DNA from 3 places in the Lentzea sp. NPDC051213 genome. Region 2 is predicted to be linked to each of the others. Evidence: riboswitches for the same ligand, from Rfam matches in the RefSeq annotation. Region 2 holds a riboswitch; each other region holds the start of a gene.
The links. A riboswitch is a leader RNA that binds a small molecule or an ion and turns the genes downstream of it on or off. The one in region 2 is predicted to bind S-adenosylmethionine.
Positions count from the first base shown of each region.

Region 1: linked by a shared signal. The riboswitch ahead of thrC (threonine synthase) and the one ahead of ACIA8G_RS42600 (methionine ABC transporter ATP-binding protein) in region 2 are both predicted to bind S-adenosylmethionine.
Region 3: linked by a shared signal. The riboswitch ahead of ACIA8G_RS39225 (aminotransferase class V-fold PLP-dependent enzyme) and the one ahead of ACIA8G_RS42600 (methionine ABC transporter ATP-binding protein) in region 2 are both predicted to bind S-adenosylmethionine.

Region 1 is NZ_JBITEX010000004.1:10,124-16,238, forward strand. Features, by position in the region: gene ACIA8G_RS18250 (cytochrome P450) at 1-449, shown strand, start outside; gene ACIA8G_RS18255 (hypothetical protein) at 427-1,233, shown strand; gene holA (DNA polymerase III subunit delta) at 1,234-2,211, opposite strand; SAM riboswitch class I at 2,305-2,424, shown strand; gene thrC (threonine synthase) at 2,436-3,692, shown strand; gene ACIA8G_RS18270 (hypothetical protein) at 3,828-4,010, opposite strand; gene ACIA8G_RS18275 (DNA internalization-related competence protein ComEC/Rec2) at 3,962-6,115, opposite strand, start outside.
Region 2 is NZ_JBITEX010000015.1:5,312-11,426, reverse strand. Features, by position in the region: gene ACIA8G_RS42610 (transglycosylase family protein) at 1-497, shown strand, start outside; gene rsmA (16S rRNA (adenine(1518)-N(6)/adenine(1519)-N(6))-dimethyltransferase RsmA) at 576-1,451, shown strand; SAM riboswitch class I at 1,539-1,632, shown strand; gene ACIA8G_RS42600 (methionine ABC transporter ATP-binding protein) at 1,852-2,850, shown strand; gene ACIA8G_RS42595 (methionine ABC transporter permease) at 2,847-3,530, shown strand; gene ACIA8G_RS42590 (MetQ/NlpA family ABC transporter substrate-binding protein) at 3,568-4,368, shown strand; gene ACIA8G_RS42585 (4-(cytidine 5'-diphospho)-2-C-methyl-D-erythritol kinase) at 4,426-5,388, shown strand; gene ACIA8G_RS42580 (hypothetical protein) at 5,487-6,115, shown strand, end outside.
Region 3 is NZ_JBITEX010000011.1:189,415-195,529, reverse strand. Features, by position in the region: gene ACIA8G_RS39240 (AsnC family protein) at 1-18, shown strand, start outside; gene ACIA8G_RS39235 (RluA family pseudouridine synthase) at 49-933, opposite strand; gene lspA (signal peptidase II) at 975-1,670, opposite strand; gene ACIA8G_RS39225 (aminotransferase class V-fold PLP-dependent enzyme) at 1,694-3,025, opposite strand; SAM riboswitch class IV at 3,061-3,175, opposite strand; gene ACIA8G_RS39220 (potassium/proton antiporter) at 3,250-4,737, opposite strand; gene ACIA8G_RS39215 (M28 family metallopeptidase) at 4,863-5,795, shown strand; gene ACIA8G_RS39210 (TetR/AcrR family transcriptional regulator) at 5,768-6,115, opposite strand, start outside.

The sequences.
Region 1 (6,115 bases), on a different contig from region 2:
AGCTGGTGCGCAAGGAGTCGCTGCGCCTCATGCCGCCGTTGGGGCAGCTGGCCCGCCGGGCCGTGCGGCCGACCACCGTGCTGGGCCACCCGCTGGCCGCCGGTACCTACGTCATGCCCATCCTGCAGTTCAGCCACCACATGCCCGGGGTGTGGTCGCAGCCATCGGTGTTCGACCCGTTGCGGTTCGCTCCCGATCGCGCCGAGGACAAGGCGCACCGGTACGCCTGGACGCCGTTCGGTGGCGGCGTGCACCACTGCATCGGCATGCACTTCGCCACCGCCGTGGTGAACGCCGTCATGGCCCAGCTGCTGGAGCGCTACGAGTGGTCGGTCGAGCCCGGCTACGAGGTGCCGTGGAACCGCCGTGGCGTGCCCACTCCTGCGGATGGACTGCCGGTCCGGTTGCGCGGTAGGGATAGAACCCATGGAATCGCTCCCACGCATTGACTTCGTCGAGCTGCACGACCTCGACGGCACTCCGCCCGTGCTGCGCACCCTGCACACGGAGTCCATCGCGTTCATCTACCGGCTGACGGACGCCGCGCGGGAGTACTCACGCCCGTTGTCGCTGGCTCTGCGTTCCGGTGCGGATCACCGGATCGTCGACCTGTGCGCGGGGTCGGGCGGGCCGGTGCCGCTCATCCAGCGCAGGCTGCACGAGGAGGGCGTCCACACCCAGGTGACGCTGACCGACCTGGTGCCGAACGTGCCCGCGTTCCAGCGCGTCCAGGCCGAGAACCGCCGGCGGCTGCCTGATTCGTGCTGCTCGGTGGACTACGTCTCCGAGTCGGTCGACGCCACCGACTGCCGGGTGGAGGGGACGCGCACGATCTACGGCGCCTTCCACCACTTCCCGCCGCCACTGGCCCGGCGCATGCTGCAGAACGCCGTCGACACCCGATCACCGATCGTCGTCGTGGACACCAAACGGTCGTTCCTCTACGTCCTGCTCTTCCCGTTCCTGACCACGCTGGCGGTGCTGCTTTCGGCGCCGTTCCAGCGCAATCCCCTGCCGCGCTACCTCCTGCGGCTGGCGCTGACCTACGTCGTGCCGGTGCTGCCGTTCATGATGTTCTTCGACAGCGTCGTGTCGTTCCTGCGCATGTACGGGCGCGCGGAACTGCGGCAGATGGTCGACGGCCTGACCGGCACCGAGTCGTTCGCCTGGACGATCGGCGTCGAACCGGGCTTCACCGGAGCCCAGTACCTGATCGGGATCCCGCGCAGGTAGTCACCGGCGCTGGTGTGCCGCCACGATCCGGAGCACGGCGCGCTCCAGCGCGTAGTCGGCGTCCGCCGCCACGCCCTTCACGTCCGCGTTGAGCCCCGCGACGATCTGCATCGCGTCGGCGAGCCCGCTCGGGTCCCAGCCGCGGGCCTGAGCCTGCGCCTTCTTGATCTTCCAGGGCGGCATGCCCAGCGGCCCGGCCAGGCTGAACGGGTCGGCCCGGCCCACCGCGGTCACGCGCGCGACCGTGCGCACCGCGTCCGCGAGCGCGTCCGCGACCAGCACGTGCGGCACGCCCAGCTGCATGGCCCAGCGCAGCGCCTCCATGGCGCCCGCCCGGTCACCGGTGACCGCCTTCTCCGCGACGGCGAACCCGGTCACCTCGGCCTTGCCCTGGTGGTAGCGCCGGATCTCCTCGACCGTCACCTTGCCGTCGGCGTCCGAGACCAGCTGCGACGCCGCCGCGGCGAGCTCGCGCAGGTTCGTGCCCACCGCGTCGATGAGCGTGGCGACGGCCTCGGCGTCGATCTTGCCGCCCGCCTGCCGCACCTCGTTGCGCACGAACGCCTCACGGTCACCGGGCTTGGTGACCTTGCCGCACTCGGTGACCGCGGCCCCGGCCTTCTTCAGCTGGCCGGGCAGGTCCTTGGCCGCCTTGCTGCGCCCACCGCCCGTGTGCAGGACAACGAGCGTGACCCCGTCCGCGGGCGCCTTGACGTAGGAGAGCACCGTGTCGGCGACCTCCTTGCCGATGTCCTGCGCGTTCTGCAGAACGATCACCCGGCCCTCCGCGAACAGCGAGGGGCTGACGAGTTCGGCCAGCTCGGGAGGCGTGAGATCAGTCACCTGCACACGGGTCAGGTCGGCGGTCGGATCGACCGTGCGTGCGGCCTCGAGCGCCGCTCGAACAGCACGTTCGACCAGCAACTCCTCCTCGCCGACGACGAGGTGCAGTGACTCCGGTGCGCTCACGCTCCGCATCTTCCCACGTCCCGGATCGTGGACGTTGGTGGCTGAGCAACGGACATTGCCGTAACTTTGCCGGGGAGTACGAGCACCACCACAACTGAATACCGCTCATCCAGAGGGGCAGAGGGAACGGCCCGACGAAGCCCCGGCAACCGGCGACAGCGCTACGCGCTGGCGATCACGGTGCCAATTCCGACCCGTTCGATTTCGCGGGAAAGATGAGGAGATACCTCGCGATGACTGCTGTCACTGTGCCCACGAGCACCACCTTCGACCTCGGCCCCGCCCGCGCACTGCTGTGCCGTGAGTGCGGAAATGAGACTCCTCTCGCTCCTGAGTACGCCTGTCTGGAGTGTTTCGGGCCGCTGGAAGTGGCCTACGACTTCGGCAAGATCCGGCGCGAGGACATCGAAGCCGGCCCCAGGTCGATCTGGCGCTACCGCGGCCTTCTCCCCGTTCCGTCCACTGTGGAACAGCACCCGAACACCGATCCCGGCGGCACCCGCCTGGTCGAGGCGCACAACCTCGCCAAGGCCCTGGGCGTCCGCAAGATCTGGGTGAAGGACGACACCGGCAACCCCACCCACTCCTTCAAGGACCGCGTGGTCGGCGTCGCGCTCGCCGCGGCCCGCGAGCTCGGCTTCAAGGTGCTGGCCTGCCCGTCCACCGGCAACCTGGCGAACGCCGTCGCCGCGGCCGCCGCCCGCGCGGGCTGGAAGTCCGTCGTTCTCGTTCCCTCCAATCTCGAGCGCGCCAAGATCCTGATGAGCGCCGTCTACGACGGTGCCCTGATCGCCGTCGACGGCAACTACGACGACGTGAACCGCCTCGCCCAGGAACTCGCCGCGGAGCACGACGACTGGGCGTTCGTGAACGTCAACGTCCGCCCGTACTACGCGGAGGGCTCGAAGACACTCGGCTACGAGGTCGCCGAACAGCTCGGCTGGCGCCTGCCCGAGCAGATCGTCGTGCCGATCGCGTCCGGCTCGCAGCTGACCAAGGTCGACAAGTCGTTCCGCGAGCTCGGCCAGCTCGACCTGGTCGAAGCCACGCCGTACCGCGTGTTCGGCGCCCAGGCCACCGGCTGCTCGCCGATCTCCGCCGCCTTCAAGGCGGGCCACGACGTCATCCGCCCGGTCCGCCCGGACACCATCGCCCGCTCACTGGCGATCGGCGCCCCGGCCGACGGCCCGTACGTGCTCGACGCGGTCCGCCGCACGAACGGCGCCATCGAGGACGTGACCGACGAAGAGGTCGTCGAGGGCATCAAGCTCCTCGCCCGCACCGAGGGCATCTTCGCCGAGACCGCCGGCGGCGTGACCGTCGCGACGGCGAAGAAGCTGTTCGAGTCGGGCCAGCTCGACCCCGACGCCGAGACCGTGCTGCTGATCACCGGCGACGGCCTGAAGACCCTCGACGCGCTCGGCGACACGATCGGCCCGCGCGCGACGGTGCCGCCGTCGGCCGAGGCCGTCATCAACGCACTGGGATAGTGCGGTAACCGTCGGCCTTTGCCCCGTATTTCGGTGGTCGGACGGGTGCATCGCGCCCTGCTGAGCGCCGGAAGACGCGGCAAAGGTTGGCGGTCACAGCGCTGGTCACCTCCCCCCGGACGCGATCTCCTTGGTTCAGAAGGAGATCGCGTCCGTCTTGACCCAGCCGGTGCGCGGAAAGCGCTGCACGCTGTCCAGCACGTGCGGCCCGATCGGTTTCACATCCGCGCGCCACGCCACAACCCGTTGCGGCCACGGGGATTCCGCCTTCAGCACGTTGTAGTGGTAGTCCTGCCACACGTGCGGGGCGATCCGCATGCCATCGTCGAACACGGACTCCGCCACCAGGTCGTAAGCCTCCTCCGGTGTGGCGGCCTTGGTCGGCGGCAACACGTGCGTGGCTGTCGCCCGGTAGGTGAGCGCGCGCGTGCCATCGCCGAGCGTTTCGCAGATGTAGTAACCGAAATCGGGTTTGAGTTCGTCGTGGGGCCACGGGCTCGCCGTGTACCCCATCTGCCACATCGCCCACGCGAACCCCGGCCCACTACCGGAAATCGGGTAGCGCGCGTCGTGCAGCCTGATCCAGACGTCGTCTTGCACTCTCTTCTCCTTCGTACGATTCGGTTTCCCGGCAACACAGCCAGGTCGCCGTCCTTGTCCGTGCGCAACACCACTGCGCCTCCCGCCCGCAACTCGTCGATCACGTGCGGGCTCGGGTGCCCGTAGCGGTTGCCCGTGCCGACGCTCACCAGCGCGACCCGCGGCCTGACGGCCTTGAGGAACGCGGGCAACGAGTACCGCGAACCGTGATGCGGCACCTTGAGCACCTCGGCTCTCAGATCCCGCTCGCCCAGCAACGCCGCCTGACCGGCCAGCTCGACGTCACCGGTGAGCAACACCCGGCCGGCCGCCGTGTGCGCCCTGAGCACGAGCGAGTAGTCGTTCACCGTCGTGTTCGTGTCCGCGGCGACCGGCGGCCGTCGCGGTCCCATCACCTCCACTTCCAGTCCAGGCCAGGCGAACCGTTCGCCCGCCTTCGGCTCCAGCACCCGCACACCACGCGCACGGGCCTGCACGCCGACCTCCCGCCACGCCCACGCGGGCTCCTTCAACGGCCCCACCGCCACCGCACCCACCGCACGCCCGGTGAGCACGGCCGGCAGGCCGCCAACGTGATCCGCGTGCAGATGCGTCAGCACGACCAGCGGAATCCGCTTGATTCCCAACGTCTTCAGGCACCGGTCAACGGCACCGGGATCGGGCCCGGTGTCGACCACCACCGCGCGGTCGCTGTCGTCCGTCGCCAGGACGAGCGCATCGCCCTGACCCACGTCGCAGCTGACGACCTTCCACCCGGCCGGCGGCCACGCCGGCGCCACCACCTGCAGCGGCACCAGCACCACGAACCCGCCCACGAGCACCGCGACCACCAGCGCCCGCGTCTTCTTGAATCGCAGCAACAACACCGCGACCACCACCGCCACGGCGAGTGCGAACGCCCCCACCCAGCCCTCAGGCCAGGCGACCGACGCACCAGGCACGCCCGCCGCCTGCCGCCCGACCAGGACCAGCCACGTCACCGCCGGTCCCGCGACGTGCACCACCACTTCGGCCGCCGGTGGGTACAGCGGCGCGACGACCGCCGCCAGCACCCCCAGCACCGTCGCCGGCGCGACCACTGGCCCGGCGACCAGGTTGGCGACCACCGCCACCAGGCTGACCTCGCCGGACAGCCCGGCAACCAGCGGAGCCGTGGCAAGGCTCGCGGCCGTGGGCACCACGATCGCCTCAGCCAGCCCGCCCGGCACACCGCGTGCCTTCAGCGCCCGCGCCCACTTCGGCGCCACGAGCACCAGCGCCGCCGTCGCCACCACCGACAACGCGAACCCCGGCTCTCCACCGAGTGCGGGATCGACCAGCACCAGCACCACAACGGCGGTCGCGAGACTCGGCAACGCCGAGCGTTCCCGCCCCAGCACCAACGCCAGCAACGCGACGACACCCATGACGGCCGCCCGCAACACGCTGGGCTCAGGTCCGGCCAGGACCACGAACCCGACGAGCGCCACCATCGCCGCCACGGCCGCCATTCGCGGCCCGAGCCGCCGCAGCAGCAGGTACACCGCGCCGCACACGATGGCGAGGTTCGCCCCGCTGACCGCGAGCAGGTGGGCCAGACCCGCGGTGCGGAACTCGTCCACGATGCGCGGCACCATCCGATCGGTGTCGCCCACCACGAGCGCGGGCAGCAGCCCTGCTTCCTCGGCGTCGAGCACCCCGCTGGCCTCACGCAGGCCGTCGCGAAGTCCGTCCGCCCAGCGTTGCCAGGCCGGGGCGGGTTGCGGATCGATCGGCGGCCCGCGCACCCGCAACAGCGCCGACGCCAGGTCGCCACCCCGTGGCGGCGCCAGCGAGCCCTTGAC
Region 2 (6,115 bases):
GCACCGGCGTCACGGTCATCAACGTGAACGAGCCGGTCGCGCCCCCGGTCGAGAAGACCAACGACCCGAACATGAACGCGGGTCAGCAGACGGTGACCGACCCCGGCGTGCCGGGCGAGCAGGTCTCGACGTACCGCGTGACCGTGAAGAACGGCAAGGAGATCAGCCGCGAGAAGATCGGCGGCAAGGTCACCAAGGAGCCGAAGCCCAAGAAGATCACCGTGGGCACGAAGCCGCTGCCCGACGGCGAGGTCTGGGACCGTCTCGCCAAGTGCGAGGCCGGCGGCAACTGGGCCATCAACACCGGCAACGGCTACTACGGCGGCCTGCAGTTCTCGGCCAGCACCTGGGCCTCGAACGGTGGCACCCAGTACGCGGCGCTGCCGCACCAGGCGACCCGTGAGCAGCAGATCGCCACGGCGACCAGGCTGCGCGACCGCGCTGGCGGCACCTACGCCGCGTGGCCGGGCTGCCGCGCGAAGCTCGGCCTGCCGTAACCCCTCACCTTTTCAGTCACGCGGGGGCCCTACGTTTCCTCAGAGGAAACGCGGGGCCCCCGCGTGACGTTTCGCGGCGTGGCGGAGGCGAGCTCCGGCGTCTGCGAGAATGCGCGGGTGAGCCTGCTGGGTCCTGCCGAAGTCCGTCGTCTGGCCGAAGAGCTGGGCATCCGCCCCACCAAGAAGCTCGGCCAGAACTTCGTGCACGACCCGAACACGGTCCGCAAGATCGTCGCGGCCGCCGAGCTGGACGAGGACGACGTCGTGCTGGAGGTCGGCCCCGGCCTGGGCTCCCTCACGCTCGGGCTGCTGCCCAGCGCCAAGCAGGTCGTGGCCGTCGAGATCGATCCGCCGCTGGCCCAGCGGCTCCCGCAGACCGCGCGCGAGATGGACCCCGAGAACGCGGACAAGCTCCACGTGGTCCTCAAGGACGCGATGAAGGTCTCGAAGGACGACCTGCCCGTCCAGCCGACGGCGATCGTGGCCAACCTGCCGTACAACGTCGCGGTCCCGGTCGTCCTCCATCTCATGAGTGAGTTGCCGACCCTGCGAAAAGGACTAGTCATGGTCCAGGCCGAGGTCGCGGACCGGATGGCGGCCAAGCCCGGCAGCAAGATCTACGGGGTGCCGAGCGTGAAGCTCGCCTGGTACGCCGACGCGAAGAAGGCAGGCCCGATCGGCCGGAACGTGTTCTGGCCGGCGCCCAACGTCGACTCCGGCCTGGTGTGGTTCCGGCGCCACGAAAGCCCGCTGTCCACAGTGGATCGCAAGAGGCTTTTCGAGATCATCGACGCCGCGTTCGCGCAGCGCCGCAAGACGCTGAGGGCGGCGCTGAAGGGCTGGGCGGGAGGCGTCCAGCAGGTGGACGAACTGCTCCAGAAGGCGGACGTCGATCCCCAGCAAAGGGCCGAGCGGCTTGGCGTGATCGACTTCATTCGGATTGCTGAGGCTTAGGCCGGGGATCCATCGGCCAACAGTGTGATCTGTCGAACGAATCGGAATCTGGCTTGCGCAACCGAACGTCCGTCCGGTTGACTACAACTGCCATCCGGAGCGACTGAGAGACCTGGCTCTACGACGTCGCAGCAACCACCCGCTGGATGCGGGCAGGTGCTAACGCCAGGACCGATGGAGGATCACCATGGGTACCACGCGAATGCTGACGCGCCGTCGAGTCGTCGACCAGTGCCGTCGCACCGCTTCTGCATGTCGTCGCCACCTCGTCTAAGGCGCCTTCTAAAAGTCCTTTGACGCGCACTCGGCGTACGAGTGGCGCACACCTGAGCAGAACTTCGACCGCGCGTGCCCGCCGAAATCGGGGCACTGTGCCGTCGAGCGCAGCCGTGGAGCAGACGTGATCACTGTCGAAAACCTCACCAAGTCCTTCCAGGGCGTCAACGCCCTCAACGGCGTCACCCTCGATGTCGACGCGGGCACCGTGCTCGGCGTGGTCGGCCCGAGCGGGGCCGGCAAGTCGACGCTCGCCCGTTGCGTCGCGCTGCTGGAGCGCCCCGATTCGGGTGCGATCCGCGTCGACGGCACGGACATCACCTCGCTGGACGGGTCCGCGCTGCGGGCCGCCCGCCGGCAGATCGGCGTTGTGCCGCAAGGGGATTCGCTGCTGCGGCAGCGGACCGCGGCCGGCAACATCGCGCTGCCGCTGGAGTCCGCCGGCGTGCCGGGACCTCAGCGCCGCAGCCGTGTGGGCGAGCTGCTGGACCTCGTCGGCCTGACCGACAAGGCCGGTTCCTACCCCGACCAGCTGTCCGGCGGGCAGCGCCAGCGCATCGCCGTGGCGCGTGCCCTCGCCGCGAGCCCGAGCGTGCTGCTGGCCGACGAGCCCACGTCCGCGCTCGACCCGGAGACCACCGGTTCCGTGCTGACGGTTCTCGACCGTGCGCGCGCCGAGCTGGGCGTGACCGTTCTCATCGTCACGCACGACATGGGCGTGGTCCGCAAGATCTGCGATGACGTCGCCGTGCTGGAGCAGGGCCGCGTCGTCGAGCACGGCAAGGTGCTCGAGCTGGTCGGTGACGCCGCCAGCCGCACGAGCAGTGCGCTGCTGCCCGCCGTCGACCTGAACCCGATCAACGAGAGCAACTACGACCGCGTCGCGGACGTCGTGCTCGTCGGGTTCGCCGCGGTCGGCGCGCTGCTGCCCGAGGCCTCGCACCGGTTCGGCGTCGAGCTGAACATCGTCGGCGGCGGCCTCACGCGACTGGGCGAGACCCCGGTCGCGCGGTTCCGCCTCGGCCTGAACGGCGAGCGCTCCGACTCCGCTCTCGAGTGGATCGGCGAGGCAGGCGGCGCGGTGCAGAGGTCCCTGAAGGGACCGCAGGGAGTAGCTGCGTGAGGTCTGCTACACCCTGGTCCGACGTCGTCACGTACCTCGTCGAGGCCACCGGGGAAACGCTGTACATGGTCGGCGTTTCCACCCTCATCGCCACAGCTTTCGGCATTCCGGTCGGTGTTTGGTTGCAGCTCACCGCACGAGGTGGGTTGCGACCGAACACGGTCGTGCACCGCCTCTTGAGCTTCGTCACCGACCTGGGTCGCTCGATGCCGTTCATCGTGCTGCTCGTCGCGCTCACGTCGGTCACCCGGCTGATCGTCGGTGGCTCCATCGGCAGCACGGCGGTCATCGTGCCGCTGGCCGTGGGCGCCATCCCGTTCGTGGGGCGGCTCGTGCAGAACATCCTGTCCGAGGTGCACGTGACCGTGGTCGAAGCCGCGATCACCACCGGTGCCTCGACGTTGCGGATCGTCCGCAGCGTGCTGATCCGCGAGTCGTTGCCCGCGCTGATCAACGCCATCGGCGTCACCGTGATCGCGCTCATCGGCTACTCCGCGATGGCCGGCGTGATCGGTGGCGGCGGGCTCGGCGACCTCGCGATCCGCGAGGGCTACCAGCGCTTCAACGACCGGATCCTGTGGAGCACCGTGGCGTGGCTCGCCGTGCTCACCACCGTGATCCAGTTCGGGTTCACCCGTGCCGCCCGTGCGTCCGACCGGCGCCGGCACGCCTCAGTCTGATCTCTCTCCGCCGCTCGAAACTCTCAAAAGGAACGTCATGCGTATTAAGGCTGCCCTGATCGCGGTCGCTTTGACCTCTTTGACTGCTCTGTCCGCTTGCTCGTCGGGCGGAGCGTCCGCTTCGGACACGCTGAAGGTCGGCGTCTCGCCGGTCCCGCACGCGCAGATCCTCAAGTACGTGGCGGACAACCTCGCCGCGCAGAAGGGCCTGAAGATCGAGGTCGTCGAGTTCACCGACTACGTGCAGCCGAACACGGCGCTGGTCGACGGCTCGCTCGACGCCAACTACTTCCAGACCGTGCCGTACCTGGCGACGTTCACGAAGGAGACCGGCGCCGAGGTCGAGTGGGTCGAGCCGGTCCACGTCGAGCCGCTGGGCCTCTACTCGAAGAAGCACAAGAAGGTCGACGACCTGCCGTCCGGAGCCAAGATCGCGCTGGCCAACGACGCCACGAACGAGGCCCGCGGCCTGAAGCTGCTGGAGGCCAACGGTCTGATCAAGCTCAAGGCCGTCGACGCGCCGACCGTGCGCGACGTCGCGGAGAACCCCAAGAACCTGCAGTTCGTGCCGCTGGAGGCCGCTCAGCTGCCGCGCTCGCTGGAGGACACCGACGCGTCGGTGATCAACGGCAACTACGCGATCGACGCGGGCCTCAAGCCCGCCACCGACTCGCTGGCGCTGGAGAAGGCCGAGCACAACCCGAACGCGAACGGGTTGGTCACGCGCACCGAGCTCAAGGACGACAAGCGCATCCGCGACCTCGCGGAGCTGCTCGGATCGCAGCAGGTCAAGGACTACATCAAGCAGACCTTCAACGGTTCTGTCATCCCGGTCTGAGACCCGCAGTGGCCGGGGGAGGCGTCCGCGACGGCAGAACGCCCGTAGGCTGACATCGTGCTCGCAGTCGTTCCACCCCCGGTCACGGTCCGCGTCCCGGCCAAGGTCAACCTGCACCTGGCCGTCGGTGACGTGCGCCCGGACGGCTACCACGACCTGGTGACCATCTTCCAGGCGCTTTCGCTCGCCGACGAGGTCACGGTCGCGGTGGCCGACGAGCCAGGCGTCGAGGTGCATGGCGAGGGCGCCGATCAGGTGCCCACCGGAGCCTCCAACCTCGCGTGGCGCGCGGTGCGCCTGCTGGCCACGCACGTGGGCAAGGACCCGGACGACCCGAAGGTCCGCGTCGTCATCCGCAAGGCCATCCCGGTCGCGGGAGGCATGGCGGGCGGCAGCGCGGACGCGGCGGCGACGCTCGTGGGCCTGTCGTCGTTGTGGCGGCTGGAGATCAGCCGCGACGAGCTGGCCGAACTGGCCGGGAAGCTCGGCGCGGACGTGCCGTTCGCGCTGTACGGCGGCACCGCGCTCGGCACCGGTCGTGGCGAGCGCATCGTGCCCGTGCTGGCCCGGCACCAGTTCCACTGGGTGCTGGCGTTCGACCGTCGTGGACTGTCCACCCCGGACGTGTTCGACGAGCTGGACCGCCTGCGCGTGGAGGGTGATCCACCGCGGGTCGGCCCGGTCGAGGCCGTGCTGGAGGGGCTCTCCTCAGGAGATCCACGTCAGCTCGCCCTGCTGCTGGGCAACGACCTGCAGGCCGCCGCGGTGTCGTTGCGGCCGAACCTGCGCCGCACGTTGCGCGCGGGCGTGGACGCGGGTGCGCTGGCCGGCATCGTGTCCGGTTCCGGGCCCACGACGGCGTTCCTGTGCGAGGACAGCGACACGGCGGTGCGAGTAGCCGCCGAGCTGGCCGGCGCCGGGGTGTGCCGGACGGTCCGGGTCGCGCACGGGCCGGTGCACGGTGCCCGCGTGATCACGACCGAGGAGCCGAAGCCCACGCCTCCCGAAGTCCACGCTTAAGATCCCTCACGCCACGCGCGCCCCGGTGCGAAGCTCCCGTTCCAAACGGGGGCGATCTCGAATTCTCGGGGCACGCGTGGTCTTTCGAGGGGGAAGACTTGGGCAGACGGCTGCAACGCGAGCTGTTCCGGATGGTCGTGGCGGACCTCGTCGGCGATGAGCCGAACTTCCACGCCAAGCGCCTCGCCCACTACGTCGGCCTTGTTCGCCGCTGCACCGTCGCGTACCCGGAGTGGACCGCCGCGCTGGTGCGCTGGGCCCGTGGTGCGGGCCTGGACTACACCGCGCACGCGGGCGCCGCAGAGTTCCTCTCGGCCCGGCTTGCCGCGGGGCAGCACGGGATGTCGCGCCAGCTGATCGACTCCGTGCTCGTGGACCCGTTGGATCCCACCTGGCTGCTCTCCTACTGGAACTACTTCCACGGGCGGGCGCTGCCGAAGCCGTTGAAGCGCGGCATCAGCGACGCGGTGCGTCGGCTCTACACCGAGGAATCGGTAGGGCAGTGCGACCTGACCTGGATGGCTCTCCGGCTCGGCGACGTGCTGAACCGCGTGCACCCCAAGCCGGTCGACGAGCGGCAGTCGGAGCTGTTCCGCCACATCCTCGACCGCAGGTACGACCGCGATGCCGTGGACGCCACACCCGTCACCCGGTGGAAACCGGCAGCTCCGCCGGCCCCTCGGCTGGCCGGGCACACTCTGCTGGTCGCTGATCCGCTCGCGGACGA
Region 3 (6,115 bases), on a different contig from region 2:
TGGACCGTCGAGGACTAGTGCCGGGCCGACCGGGCCCGGCAGCCGCGATCAGCCCTCTTCGCGCAGCTTCTCCAGCGAGGCGGCCAGGTCAGCCGGGTACTCCGACGTGTAGGTGACCCACTGCCCGTCCGCCGGGTGGTGGAACCCGAGCTGCCGTGCGTGCAGCCACTGCCGCGACACCCCGAGCCGCTTGGCCAGCGTCGGGTCGGCGCCGTACGTCAGGTCGCCGACGCACGGGTGGTGCAGCGCCGAGAAGTGCACGCGGATCTGGTGCGTGCGCCCGGTCTCCAGGTGCACCTCGACGAACGACGCCGCGCGGAACGCCTCGATGACCTCGTAGTGCGTGATGGACGGCTTGCCGTCCTGCATCACCGCGAACTTGTAGTCGTGCTTCGGGTGCCGGTCGATCGGGGCGTCGATCGTGCCCTTGATCGGGTCCGGGTGGCCCTGAACGATCGAGTGGTACACCTTGTCGACGGTCCGCTCTTTGAAGGCGTGCTTCAAAGCCGAGTAGGCCGACTCCGACTTGGCCACGACCATCACACCCGTGGTGCCGACGTCGAGCCGGTGCACGACACCCTGCCGCTCGGCAGCCCCGGAGGTGGCGATCCGGTGCCCGGCGGCGGCCAGGCCACCGACGACGGTCGGGCCGGTCCAGCCGGGCGACGGGTGCACGGCGACGCCCACCGGCTTGTCGACGACGATGATGTCGTCGTCCTCGTGGATCACGACGAGGCCTTCGACCGGAATCGCCTGGACGGTGATCGGCTGCGGCGGGGCCGGCAGAGTGATCTCCAGCATCGCGCCGGCGACCAGCCGATCCGACTTGCCGACCACCCGTCCGTCGATCAGCACGTCGTCCGCATCGGCGATGCCGGCGACGACGGTGCGGGACAACCCGAGCAGTTTGGCGAGGCCCGCGTCCACACGCATGCCGTCCAGCCCGTCGGGAATCGGCAGCGTTCGGTATCCGCTCACGCCTCGACCTTTTTCTCTTTGTGGACCGTCCCGTCGTAGTCGTGCTGCATTAGCGCCAGCACCACGATCGTCGCGCCACCGCAGACGATCGCCATGTCAGCGACGTTGAACACCGGCCAAACGCGGCCGAACGGGTCGAACAGCGAGAGGAAGTCCACCACGTGGCCGCGCAGCGGACCCGGCTCGCGGAAGATGCGGTCGGCGAGGTTGCCGACGGCACCGCCCAGCACCAGGCCGAGGCCGATGGCCCAGCCCTGGGAGCGGAGGTTGCGCGCGATCCAGAGGATGAACCCGACGACACCCAGCGCGATCAGCGCGAGGATCCACGTCCAGCCCTCGGCCAGCCCGAAGGCGGCACCGGGATTGCGGACGAACGTCAGGTAGAGCACGCCACCGAACAGCTTGATCGGCTCGGCATCCTCGAGAAAGGCCACGGACAGGACTTTTGTGAGGATGTCCAGGACCAGCACACCGGCCGCGAGCACGGCGAGCAGGTGCACTCTCGGCTCCGGCAGCGACCCGGTGATCGAGAACTCGGCAGCGTCGTCGTCCTCGGAAGGCTTCGTTTCCGCAGCCTTCTCCGGTTCGGCGTCCGCCTCGGGTTTCGGTTCCTCGACCACCTCAGGCTCGCCGGCCTGCTCTTCAGCAGGCTTGGCGGCGGCCTTCTCGTCGGCCTTGGACTCGTCACTCACCAGGTCATTGTCCACGACCGGGACTACGCGAGGAACGGCGGCAGGGTTCGGCTGTCGTCCTCGGGCACCCAGCGGCCGTCGCGCTGCGTGTAAGTCCACTTGGGACCTTCGGTGACGAGCGTGCGCAACGCCGCCACCAAACGGTCCACGTGCTCGGCCGTCGTACCGAGGCCGATCGACGCGCGCACAGCGCGTTCTTCGTTCGAACCGGCCTGCTTGACCAGGCGGCCGACGATCACGTGCGCGCAGAACGCGCCGTCCCGCACACCGATGCCGTACTCGGCGGAAAGGGCCGCCGCGAGGAAGCCCGCGTCGAAACCGGCGATGGTGAAGCTCACGACGCCCACGCGGTCGGCGTCGGTCAGGATCGACAGCTCCCGGAAGCCGGGAACCGTGCGCAGGCCCTCACGCAGGCGCGTGAGCAGCTCCTGCTCGTGCGCGATGGTCTGCTCCCAGTGCCGCGAGAGGATCTCGCAGGCCGCGGCCAGCGCGTGCACGCCGACGACGTTCGGGCTGCCCGCCTCGTGCCGCTCCGGCACCTTCGACCAGGCAACGCCCAGGCGGTCGCCGTGATCGGTGACCTTGGCCGTGGCGCCGCCGCCCACCAGGTACGGCTGGGCCTGCTGCAGCCAGTCCGCGCGGCCCACCAGCACGCCGGCACCGAACGGCGCGTAGATCTTGTGACCGGAGAACGCGATGTAGTCGACGCCCAGCTCACGGGCGTTGATCGGGCGGTGCGGGGCGAGCTGCGCCGCGTCCAGCGCGACGCGGGCACCGTGCGAACGCGCGACCTTCGCGAGCTCGGCTACCGGCCACAACTCGCCGGTGACGTTGGACGCCCCGGTGACGATCACGAGCCGCGGACCGACCGGGGCGGCGGTCAGGGCCCGGTCCAGTGCCGCGAGGGCCGCACCGGACGACGTAGGGGTGGCGATCCGCTGCACGTTGGGACCGCGCCAGGGCAGCAGTGCCGCGTGGTGCTCGCTGTCGAACAGCACCACGGCCGTGCCCTTGGGAACGCTGCGTGCCAGCAGGTTCAGCGAATCGGTGGTGTTGCGGGTGAAGACGACGGCGTCGGAGGAGTGCGCGCCGACGAACTTCCGCACGCGGTCACGTGCCTGCTCGTAGACGCGGGTGGAGACCTGGGAGGCGAACCCGGCGCCGCGGTGCACGCTGGCGTACCAGGGCAGCAGCTCGTCGACGGCGTCGCGGACCTCCTGCAGACACGGCGCGCTGGCCGCGTGATCGAGGTTGGCGTACGTGACGCGCTCTCCGGTCACCAGCGGAATCCGCAGGTCGGAACCGACGACAGCGGGAACCGAAGCGGTGGTGTTCGGGGTGATCGCGAGCGTCATCGAGCTGCCTCCTGCGGCCTGGGGGCCTGACTGGAGGCCCGCGCTTGACCGGCGCCCTACGCGCCGGACCAGGTCCTCACCAAGGGCACCCCACCGCGGTAGGAGGGTTGCCGGCCAGCAAGCTTGGGCTTGACGCTGGCTCTCATGACCTGCCGATGACGTTAGCGGACCCTCACAACACGCGTCGAGAGCCGATCACATGGTGAGAAGCCTCGGAAACCGAGCTAGTCCCCGGTCTCGCCCTTCCACCGTGCGTAGCGACCGGCGCGGTCCACGGCTCGTATCCGCCGCTCAGCGGCATCGCGCGCCTCTTCGGTGGTGACGATGAGCAACTGGTCCTCGGTCTGCAGCCTGGTCGTCGGCTGTGGCGTGAAACTCTTTCCGCCGCGCACCACGAGGCTCACCGTGGCGCCGCTGGGCAGCCGCAGTTCGGACATGTAGACGCCGTGCAGCTTCGACCCGCGCTGGAGGTGGACCTGCAGCAGTTCGGCGCCCAGCTCGTCGAGCGGCGAGGAGTCGACCTGCACCTCCTGCGCTTCGCCCGAGCGCACCAGACCGAGACGCCGGGCGAGGAACGGCAGCGTCGTGCCCTGCACCACCGTCAGCACGATGACCAGCACGAACACCGCGTCTACCAGCTCGCGCGCACCCTCGACGCCCTGGATCAACGGGATCAGCGCGAAGACGATCGGCACCGCGCCGCGCAGACCTGACCACGAGAGGAACGCCTGTTCGCGCCACGGCACCTTGAACGGCAGCGCGGCGAGCATCACGGACAGCGGCCGCGCCACGAAGGTCAGCACGACACCCGCGATCAGCGCGGGGAACAGCACGTCGAGCAGCCGCGAGGGAGAGGCGTAGAGGCCCAGTAAAACGAAGAGCCCGATCTGCGCGAGCCAGCCGAGGCCCTCGGCGAAGGAGAGGGTGTCGGCGCGGTGCGGCAGGCGGGCGTTGCCGAGGACGAGCGCGGCCACGTAGGTGGCGAGGAATCCGGAGGCGTGCAGCAGGTCGCCCGCCGTGTAGGCCATCACGCACACCGCCACCGTGGCGAGCGGGTACAGGCCGGTGGCGGGCAGCGCCGCGCGTCTCAGCCCGGCGCCACCGAGCCAGCCGAGCGCGACACCGATGAGCGCGCCCGCGGCCAGTTCGTAGAGCACCAGCAGCGGCGCGGTCCAGGTGATCTCGTCCGCCGAGGCCAGCAGCACGACGGCGATGTAGACCGGCGCGTCGTTGAGACCCGACTCGAGCTCCAGCGCGCCGGTGAGCCGCGGCCCCACGCCCAGTGTCCGCAGGACGCTGAAGACGGCGGCCGCGTCGGTGGACGACAGCACCGCGCCCCAGAGCAGCGCCATCCGCCAGTCGAGGCCGAGCAGGTGGTGCAGTGCCGTTCCGGTGATCGCGACACTCACTGCAACGGCCACTGTGGACAGTGCGACGCCTAACCACAGCGAGGTCTTCACGGCCTGCCAGCGGGTCGTGAGCCCGCCCTCGGTCAGGATCAGCACGAGGGCCGCGATGCCCAGCGACTGGGTGAGGTCCGCGTCGTCGAAGTGGATGCCGAGCACGGACTCGCCGAGGACGACGCCGATGCCCAGGTACAGCAGGAGTGAGGGCAGGCCGAGGCGGATCGACACCCGCACCGCGATCACGGAGACCAGCAGGACGGCGGCGCCGATGCCCAGAACAAGCGTGACGTCACCCACCTGGACCATTCTGATTGATCACCACCGAAATGGACGAATCCGACGCGACAACCCGACGTTCGCACCTACCGGGCTCATGCACAGTGGAGCATGTTGATCAGTGGCTCAATCCCTACCCTGCACGGAGTTGAACCATGAGGATCCTGATCGCGCTGGCGGCCGCCTTGATGGTGACCGGAACCACAGCAGCGCAAGCGGCCGCTCCGGCGGTCATGGCCGCCCCCAACATCTCGGTGGCCAACGTCCAGTCACACCTCAACCAGTTCCAGTCGATCGCGAACGCCAACGGCGGCAACCGCGCTCACGGACGTCCGGGGTACCTGGCCTCGGTCAACTGGGTGAAGAGCAAGCTCGACGCGGCCGGCTTCGTCACGCGGGTGCAGTCGTTCACCTACGGCGGCGCCACCGGCTACAACCTGATCGCGGACTACCCCGGCGGCGACGTGAACAACATCGTCATGCTGGGCAGTCACCTCGACAGCGTCACCGCGGGCCCCGGCATCAACGACAACGGCACGGGTTCGGCGTCGATCCTGGAGGTCGCTCTCCAGATGAAGGCCACCGGCTTCCAGCCGGCCAAGCACGTGCGGTTCGGCTGGTGGGGTGCCGAGGAGCGCGGCCTGATCGGCTCGACCAACTACGTGAACTCCCTGTCGGCGACCGACAAGTCGAAGATCAAGGCGTACCTGAACTTCGACATGACGGGCTCGCCGAACCCCGGCTACTTCGTCTACAGCGCCTCCGGTCAGCCCTCCGGTTCGCTGGCGCTGCAGCAGCGGCTGCAGGCGGGCTTCACGTCGATCAACGTCCAGACCGAGCTGACCAGCGTCGGCGGCCGCTCCGACCACGCGGCGTTCGCCCGCGCGGGCATCCCGATCGGCGGCACGTTCACCGGCGCCGAGGGCCGCAAGACCGCGGCTCAGGCGCAGAAGTGGGGCGGCACGTCCGGCCAGGCCTACGACCGTTGCTACCACGCCTCCTGCGACACCACGTCCAACATCAACGTCCCGGCGCTCGACCGCAACGCGGACGTGATCGCCTACACGTTGTGGGCGACCGCGGTCTGATCTCGCGCGGCCTGATTCGTGGCTAGTACCTGCACGGCCTCGTCGAGCACCGGTTCGACGAGGCCGGGCAGGGTCGCGTACATCTGCACCTGCCCCAGGTAGAGGCTGAACGCGATCAACGCGCGCTTCCTGGCGTGCTCAGCGTCGAACCCCAGCTCTTCGAACAGCTCCCTCAGGTACCCGAGCCTGCGCTCCGTCACCCGGTGCAGCACCGGCGCGATGACGGGATCGTGCGCACCCTGCTGCAGGGCGAGCTCGACGGACCCCTTGCGACTGCGGTCGAGCACCGTGCCGAACAACGTCCTGAGCTTGTCCAGCGG